DNA from 2 places in the Cupriavidus sp. H39 genome. Region 1 is predicted to be linked to the other one. Evidence: riboswitches for the same ligand, from Rfam matches in the RefSeq annotation. Region 1 holds a riboswitch; the other holds the start of a gene.

The links. Region 1 has a riboswitch for glycine ahead of gcvT (glycine cleavage system aminomethyltransferase GcvT). Riboswitches for the same ligand answer to the same signal wherever they lie in the genome.
Region 2: it holds a riboswitch for glycine, as region 1 does, so the genes downstream of both, ACOCMH_RS01250 (D-amino acid dehydrogenase) here and gcvT (glycine cleavage system aminomethyltransferase GcvT) in region 1, are expected to answer to the same signal.

Annotation. Positions count from the first base shown of each region.
Region 1 is NZ_CP189848.1:106,673-110,879, forward strand. Features, by position in the region: gene ACOCMH_RS16020 (UvrD-helicase domain-containing protein) at 1-1,651, opposite strand, end outside; gene ACOCMH_RS16025 (glycine zipper 2TM domain-containing protein) at 1,938-2,165, shown strand; glycine riboswitch at 2,241-2,327, shown strand; glycine riboswitch at 2,349-2,473, shown strand; gene gcvT (glycine cleavage system aminomethyltransferase GcvT) at 2,569-3,708, shown strand; gene gcvH (glycine cleavage system protein GcvH) at 3,818-4,198, shown strand.
Region 2 is NZ_CP189846.1:166,493-170,699, forward strand. Features, by position in the region: gene ACOCMH_RS01245 (TonB-dependent receptor) at 1-1,749, opposite strand, end outside; glycine riboswitch at 2,001-2,099, shown strand; glycine riboswitch at 2,100-2,219, shown strand; gene ACOCMH_RS01250 (D-amino acid dehydrogenase) at 2,235-3,545, shown strand; gene ACOCMH_RS01255 (class I SAM-dependent methyltransferase) at 3,776-4,207, shown strand, end outside.

The sequences.
Region 1 (4,207 bases):
CGAACCCGTCGGCAGTGTCGAAGCCGGTGGCTGCCTCGCCCTCCGTCCCCTCGGGCTTGGTGCCCTTGCGCTTGAGCCAGTCGAGGAATTCCAGGGTATTGGTCCAGCGCGACTGCGCCTGCCGTTCGTCAAAACTGTCGTACAGGTAGGCCTCGTAGTGGATGCCTGCCATCAGGTCGTCGAGCACCTCGGTGGCCGGGTCCTTCGCGGCACGGTCGGCCAGCCGCACCATCGATTCGCAGAACACGCGCAGCGGTTCGAGCTGGCGCGGCTGCAGCTTGCCCTCGATGCCGCCCATCATGGCCGCCTCGAACAGCGACACCTTGGCCTGGCCGGCAAACGTGCCCAGCACTTCCAGCGTGGTGTTGCCGACGCCGCGGCGCGGCGTGGTGATGGCGCGGATAAAGGCGGGATCGTCGTCGGGATTGGCGATCAGGCGCAGATAGGCGCAGATGTCCTTGATCTCGGCCTTGTCGAAGAAGCTCTGGCCGCCCGACAGCACGTAGGGGATGCGCTCGCGCCGCAGGATCTGCTCGAACAGCCGCGCCTGGTGGTTGCCGCGGTACAGGATGGCGTAGTCGCGGAACTGCGCGCGGCGCTCGAACTTGTGCGCGGACAGGCGGAACACTACCGACTCGGCCTCGTGCTCCTCGTCGTTCATCGGGTGGATGGCGATCGGGTCGCCCATGCCGTGCTCGCTCCACAGCTTCTTGTCGAACAGCTTGGGATTGTTAGCGATGACGGCGTTGGCCGCTTCCAGGATGCGCACGGTGGAGCGGTAGTTCTGCTCCAGCTTGATCACCTTCAGGTCCGGGAAGTCGGTCTGCAGCCCGCGCAGGTTGTCCAGCGTGGCGCCGCGCCAGCCGTAGATGGCCTGGTCGTCGTCGCCCACCGCGGTGAACGCCGGCGCGCGCAGGTGCGAGCCGCCCGCGAGCAGCTTGAGCAGCTGGTACTGGCAGGCGTTGGTGTCCTGGTATTCGTCGACCAGGAAGTAGCGCAGGCGGTTCTGCCACTTGAGCCGGACCGCTTCATTGCGCGCGAACAGCTCCGCGGGCAGGCGGATCAGGTCGTCGAAATCCACGGCCTGGTACGCGTTCAGCGTGGCGACGTAGTTGCGGTAGACCAGCGCGGCCTGGTGTTCGTCGGCATTACCGGAGACCGCGGCCTGCGCGATCGCGGCCTCGGGGTCGACCATGCCGTTCTTCCACAGCGAGATCGTGCTTTGCACGCCGCGGATCAGCTTCTTGTCGGTGGTGCCCAGCTGTTCCTGGATCAGGCCGAAGCAGTCGTCCGAATCCATGATCGAAAACTGCGGCTTCAGGCCGACGTGCTCGGCTTCCATGCGCAGGATCTGCACGCCCAGCGAATGGAAGGTACAGACCGTCAGCTGCCTGAGCGGGATGCGCTTGCCCTCGCGCGTGGTCTTGCCCTCCATCAGCTTGGCGATGCGCTCCTGCATTTCCTTGGCCGCCTTGTTGGTAAACGTGACGGCGGCGATATGGCGCGGCTCGAAGCCCTTGTCCTCGATCAGATGCGCGATCTTCTGCGTGATCACCCGGGTCTTGCCGGAGCCCGCGCCGGCCAGCACCAGGCAAGGCCCGTCCAGGTAGCGGACGGCTTCGGATTGGGCGGGGTTCAGGCCATGGGTCATGCGGGAAGGCGCTTTGGGGGCGGCAAGGGATTCGATCGGAAAGGGCGGCGAGGCAGGCGGGGCGCGCCGCATCCCGTCAACAGGACCGGCGGCAAAGCTGCCGATGTTAACACGCACGCGGTGGCAGGTCAGTCAGCGTAATCCGCGTGCGCAGGGCTGTTTGTGTCACCGGCGTAACACTTCGTAAAGCCCGGAGCCGATTGCGCAATACGACGCTCTAACAAGTGTGTCCCTCGGCCTGTCGGAGGACTTGGGCATGCATAAATCATCACATCGGAGCCAAACCATGAAATCCCTGCAAGCTTTGACCAAGGTGACCCTGATCGGCATGACGGTCGCGGCCTTTGCCGGTTGCGCGGACATGACCCCGAAGCAGCGTAATACCGCCATTGGCGCGGGTGCCGGCGCCGTCGGCGGCGCCGTCCTTACGGACGGCAGCGCGCTGGGTACGCTGGGAGGCGCCGCGGTGGGCGGCGTCATCGGCAACGTGGTCACCGACGACAAGAAGAAGTAAATCCGGCCACGCAGCACCGGGTACGGCAGGCTCCGGCGGTGGTTTGACAAAGGCCGGGGCCTCCCGTACATTGCGCGCATCCGACCGGGAGAGCGCGCAGAACTGCGCCGCCGAAGGGGTATCACCCGAAAACTCTCAGGCACCACGGACCGGTCGGATCGGCATGCAACATGCACACGATGCATGCCGCACTCTGGAGAGCGGCACCCGCCATTCGTGGCGAGCGTGCCCACCGAAGGGGCGCGCGAGGATGGGATCGACCCGGTCCGCCTCGTAATCTCTCAGGTATCGAGGACAGAGGGGTCATCCGCTGCAGCGGATTGCCTGGCATCACGGCCAGGTGATCGTTGCGGCGGATGACCCTTTTTTGTTTTCGCCAACCGAGACTGCCCCCGAGGATCCCATGACGCTCCAGGCCACGCCCCTCAACGCTATCCACCGCGCCCTCGGCGCCCGCATGGTCGACTTCGGCGGCTGGGACATGCCGGTCAACTACGGCTCCCAGATCGAAGAGCACAACGCCGTGCGCACCGATGCCGGCATGTTCGACGTCTCGCACATGTGCGTGGTCGATCTCGCCGGCCCCAATACCCGCAGCTTCCTGCGCGGCCTGCTGGCCAACAACGTCGACAAGCTGCAGACCCCCGGCAAGGCGCTCTATTCGTGCATGCTCGACGAGAACGGCGGCGTCATCGACGACCTGATCGTTTATTTCTTCGCCGAGGACCGTTTCCGCCTGGTGGTCAACGCCGGCACCGCGGTGGGCGACATCGACTGGATCCGCGCCCGCAACGACGCCACGGGCAGCGGCGTGACCATCACCCCGCGCCGTGAAGACGTCGCGCCGGAAGGCGTGCAGCCGCTGGCGATCGTCGCGGTGCAAGGGCCCAACGCCCGCGCCAGGGTGTGGAGCACCTTCCCCTCGACCCAGCCTTCCGATGCGCTCAAGCCTTTCAACGCCGTGGTGGTGCAGGACCCCGCCCTGGGCGAAGTGATGGTGGCGCGCACCGGCTACACCGGCGAAGACGGCTTCGAGCTGGTGCTGCCGGCAGCCAGCGTCGCCGGCCTGTGGGAAAAACTGAATGCCGCGGGCGTGCGCCCGGCCGGCCTGGGCGCGCGCGACACGCTGCGCCTGGAAGCGGGCATGAACCTGTATGGCCAGGACATGGATATCAACGTCTCGCCGCTGGACGCGGGCCTGGCGTGGACCGTCGACCTGCAGAGCGAGCGTGACTTCACCGGCAAGGCGGCGCTGGCCGCCAACGGCCAGCAGCAACAGTTCCTCGGCCTGATCCTGCGTCCGACGGAAGGAAAAGCGGGCGGCGTGCTGCGCGCCCACCAGAAAGTCATTACCCCCGCCGGTGACGGTGAAATCACCAGCGGCACCTTCAGCCCCTCGCTGTCGCAATCGATTGCGTTCGCGCGCCTGCCGCTGGGCGTGAACGTGGGCGACACCGTGCAGGTGGAGATCCGCGACCGCAAACTCAACGCGACTGTGGTTAAACTGCCGTTTGTGCGTCATGGCAAGGCACTCGTGAGCTAAGGGAAAGCCCCGCTCACCCAACGGTCGCCCTCGCCTGCCGGCGCGTCATGCAATTCGCGCCGGGCAGGCATCACCCAACAAGAAACAGATCTGAATCCGGAGAACCTTCATGAATTTCCCCGCTGACCTCAAGTACACCGAGTCGCATGAGTGGGTGCGCGTCGAAGCTGACGGCACGCTCACCATCGGCATCACCGACCACGCCCAGGATGCGCTGGGCGACATCGTCTTCCTGGAACTGCCTGAAGTGGGCAAGTCGGTCGGTGCCGGCGACGCGCTGGCCGTGGTGGAATCGGTGAAGGCGGCGTCCGACATCTACGCCCCGGTGGCCGGTGAAGTGATCGCCGTCAACGAGGCCGCCACGGCCGCGCCGGAAAGCGTCAACGCCAACGCCTTCGACGCGTGGCTGTTCAAGCTCAAGCCGGCCAATGGCGACGACGTCAACGGCCTGATGTCTGCCGACGCCTACAAGGCCAGCGTCGGCGCCTGATCGCCCGCC
Region 2 (4,207 bases), on a different replicon from region 1:
GGTGTTGGTCTGGCTGACCAGCGCATCGCGGATATCGTCCTCGTACAGCGAGACCCGGAAGTTCGAGGCATCGACCGTGCGCTCGAAGGTCAGGTCCTTCGAGAACGAGCGCTCGGGCCGCAGGGTGGGGTCATTGTTGATCAGCGCCGTGCCAGTGATGCGGCCCTGGAACAGCTCGCTGACGGTCGGGTAGCGATAGGCCTGGCCCAGCGACAACCGGCCCAGCCAGTCCTGCCCGAACGCCTTCTCCAGCGTCAGCTTGGGTGACCAGTTGGATTCGCTGCGCACGGGATAGCCGACCGCCACGCCCGGCTGGCTGCGGCTGCCGTCATAGGCGCGCCAGTGCTCGTAGCGCACGCCGGGAATCAGCTTCCAGTCCTCGGCAAAGTACCAGGCGTCCTGCGCAAAGAGCGCCTGGGTCTCGGTCTTGCCGGCGAAGGCGTTGTTGAACGCGGTGATGGTGGCCGCGCGCCAGTCAGAGGTGTCGTAGCTGGTGTTGCTCAGCCGGTAGTTGTCATAGTGGTAGCCGACCGTGACCCAATGCCCGCCCTGCAACCGCTGCGGGCGGTAGTCGGCCTTCAGGTCGAGCGTGCGCCAGCCGGTGCCATCGCCATAGGTCACCGTTCCCGGTCCGTTGCCGGCGGTGCCGGCGCTGCGGCTCACGTCCTTGCTGACATCGAACAGCGAGGCCACGCCCGAGAAGTTCCAGCCGGTCTGATTGCGCGTGCGCAGCGACAGCCCGTAGAGCCAGCGCGCGTCCTCGCCGTTGCCCGGCGCGAAGGCGTTGGCAGGAATCACATACTGGTAGCCGCCGATATTCACCGGCCCGCCCGAGACCACGTTGCCGTTGGCATCGCGCAGGTAGCTGCCGGTGGAATTGGAGCGGTCCTGCTGCCAGTAGGCGGCGGTGAACTGGGCCTGCAGCGTGCTGGTGATGTCGTAGCCGAGCTTGAGCTTGAGCTGGTCTTGCACCGTGTGCGTGATGCCTTCGCTGTTCACGCCCATCACCACGCGATCGCGGCCGCTCTGGTCCCGGTCGAAATAGGCGCCCGAGACCGGGATGTCCGCCGCGCCCGCTGGTCGCGTCGAGCGCGACGCGGTATAGAAGCTCAGCGGCTGGCTCTTGCTGTCCTGCCGGTCCACGCTGACCAGCCACGAGAACGCGCCGACGCGGTCGCCCACATAGGCGTTGGCATGCACGCCGTTGAAGTTGTCATGGGTGCCATAGAGGCCGAAACGCTGCGCAAACAGCTGCACGCCGGCATCGCCCTCGAACTTCTCCGGCGTGCGCGTGGTGATCAGCACCGTCGCGCCCAGCGAGTTGCCGGGATACAGCGCCGAATACGGGCCGTACAGCACGTCCATGCGCTCGATCTCGGCGGCATTGACCAGCGACCAGCGCGGCGGGAAGCTGAAATCCGAACCCAGCAGGTTGGACAGCAGCAGGCCGTCCGCATAGACCAGCCCGCGCGCCGACTGGCGCGAACTGGTGCTGCGCACCGAGATGATCGAATTCATATCGCCGATAAAGCGCTTGCGCACGGCGAGGTTGGGCGCGTATTTGAGCGCGTCTTCCGTATTGACCACGTTGAAGTCGGCCATGCGGGTGCTGCGGATGCCGTAGGCGGGCGCGGGCGTGTTGGGCGGGATCGCCGGTGTTTCGCCGGACTCCGATTTGGCCGAGACCACCACCTCCTGCAGCGGCTCGGGCGCATCCACGGCCTGGGCGACCGCAACGGGGGGCCCCATCAGCACCGCCGAAACCGCGAGCGCAATGCGATTTTTCTTCACTGGAAACCTTGTTGTCGTCTTTTTGGCTCGCTGTCCTGCGCAGCATCAGGCGCCTCCCGCGCCTCCCCGATAGCGAGCGCTGACATTTTATGGGGCGAGGCGATTGGCGCCGATGCGACATAGCGACGCGGGCCGCCGGCAATCTCAGCGTTAACCCGCATACCCAATGCACGGCCTTGTCACTACATTGCCCCGACTGGCATCCAGCCAGCGTGATGCAGGGAGAGACCGTCGCGGCGCCCGCCGCGCACGGCGCCGAAGGAGCAACCGCCCCGGAAACTCTCAGGCAAAAGGACCGGCATCACCCGTCAGTGCACTCTGAAGAATGCCGGACGCCATCGTCAGCCCGGCATACCGAAGGAGCAAGCGCGCCCCGCCCCCGCGGCCAGGCGTCGTGAATCTCTCAGGTCCAGAACAGAGGGGGCGTCCTTCACGCATGTTGCGTGCGGACTCCTACCCTCAGACGTTCCTGGATCCTGCAGATCATGAAAACGATCGCTGTCATCGGCGGTGGCATCACCGGTGTTACCACGGCCTACGCGCTGGCCCGGCGCGGATTCTCCGTCACGCTGTTCGAACGGCACCGCTATGCCGCCATGGAGACCTCGTTCGCCAACGGCGGGCAACTCTCCGCCTCCAATGCCGAGGTCTGGACCCACTGGTCCACCCTCGTCAAGGGCATCAAATGGATGCTGCGCAATGATGCGCCGCTGCTGGTCAATCCCCGGCCCAGCTGGCACAAGCTGTCATGGTTCGCCGAGTTCATCGCGTCGATTCCCCACTACCGCCGCAACACCATCGAAACCGCGCGCCTGGCCATCGCCGCGCGCGAGCACCTGTTTGCCTGGGCGGCGCAGGAAGGCATCGACTTCGACCTGAAGCGGGCCGGCATCCTCCATATCTATCGCGACCGGGCCGGCTTCGAGCATGCCGGCCGGGTCTCCGCGCTGCTGGCGCGAGGCGGCCTGGAGCGGCGCGCGGTGACGCCCGGGGAGATGCGGGCGATCGAGCCGACGCTGGCAGGCTCCTACTATGGCGGCTACTTCACCGAGAGCGATTCCACCGGCGACATCCACAAGTTCACCAGCGGCCTCGCCGCCGCCATTGCGCGCCTGGGCGTGCGCTGCCTGTACGGCCAGGACGTGCGCGCGGTGAAAACGGACGGACGGCATGCCACCGTCACCGTGCAGGACGACAACGACACCGCCAGTTCCACCTTCGACGGCGCCGTGATCTGCGCCGGCACCGCCAGCCGCGCGCTGGCCGCCGGGCTGGGCGACCGCGTCAATATCTATCCGGTCAAGGGCTATTCGATCACCGTCAACCTGACCGATGACGCCAGCCGCGCCGCGGCACCGGTGGTCAGCCTGCTAGACGACGAAACCAAGCTGGTAACCAGCCGCCTGGGCGACGACCGCTTCCGCGTTGCCGGCACCGCCGAGTTCAACGGCACCAACCGCGATATCCGCGCCGACCGCATCCGCCCGCTGGTGGACTGGGTGCAGCAGTGCTTCCCCGGCGTCAGCACGCGCAGCGTGGTGCCGTGGGCCGGGCTGCGGCCAATGATGCCCGACATGCTGCCGCGCGTGGGGCGCGGTCGCGCGGCCTGCATCTTCTACAACACCGGCCATGGACACCTGGGGTGGACCTTGTCGGCGGTGACGGCGGACATGGTGGCGGGCGTTGTGGACCAGGCACTGGGAACGGCGCCGGCGGTAGTGCCGGGCGCTGCCATGGCGGCGGGCGGGATCTGATGATGCGAAGGTAGAGGGTCAGGGCAAGACCGGAGCCGAACAAATGGCCACTCAGCCGTTGGATTCGTTCAGGAAGGCACTCACTCACCCGCGCAGTCTCCAATTGTGCGCAGAATGAAAGCCTTCTGCGTGGAGGCCAACCAACGGGCGCTGCACGACAGGACCCACACGATCGCTTGCGCAATACAATGCTCCTGTACAAACGGCGGTGGGTCCTGAGGAGCGTACAGATGACCGACAGCAGGGTGAAATCCAATCTTCGCAATACGTGGGAATCGGCAGCACCCGGCTGGGCGAAGTGGGAGCATGTGTTCGCCACCAATCTTTCGGGCGCCACGGACACGCTCATGGATATGGCCGGTATCCGGCCGGGTATGCGCGTTCTCGATCTCGCTTGCGGTGCCGGGAGCCAGAGCATCCAGGCAGCAATGCGAGTGGGTGCCGACGGCGAAGTGGTTGCCTGTGATTTATCGGGCACCATGCTGGAGCATGTCCGCCGAAATGCCGCGCGTGCCGGTCTTCAGAATATCGAAACACTGGAATGCGCCGCAGACGAATTGGACGAGACATTGGCGCCGTTCGACGCGGCGATGTGCCGCTTGGGATTGATGCTTTTTCCGTCACCTGGTGAGGCCTTGATAGCTGTCCAACGCGCACTCAAG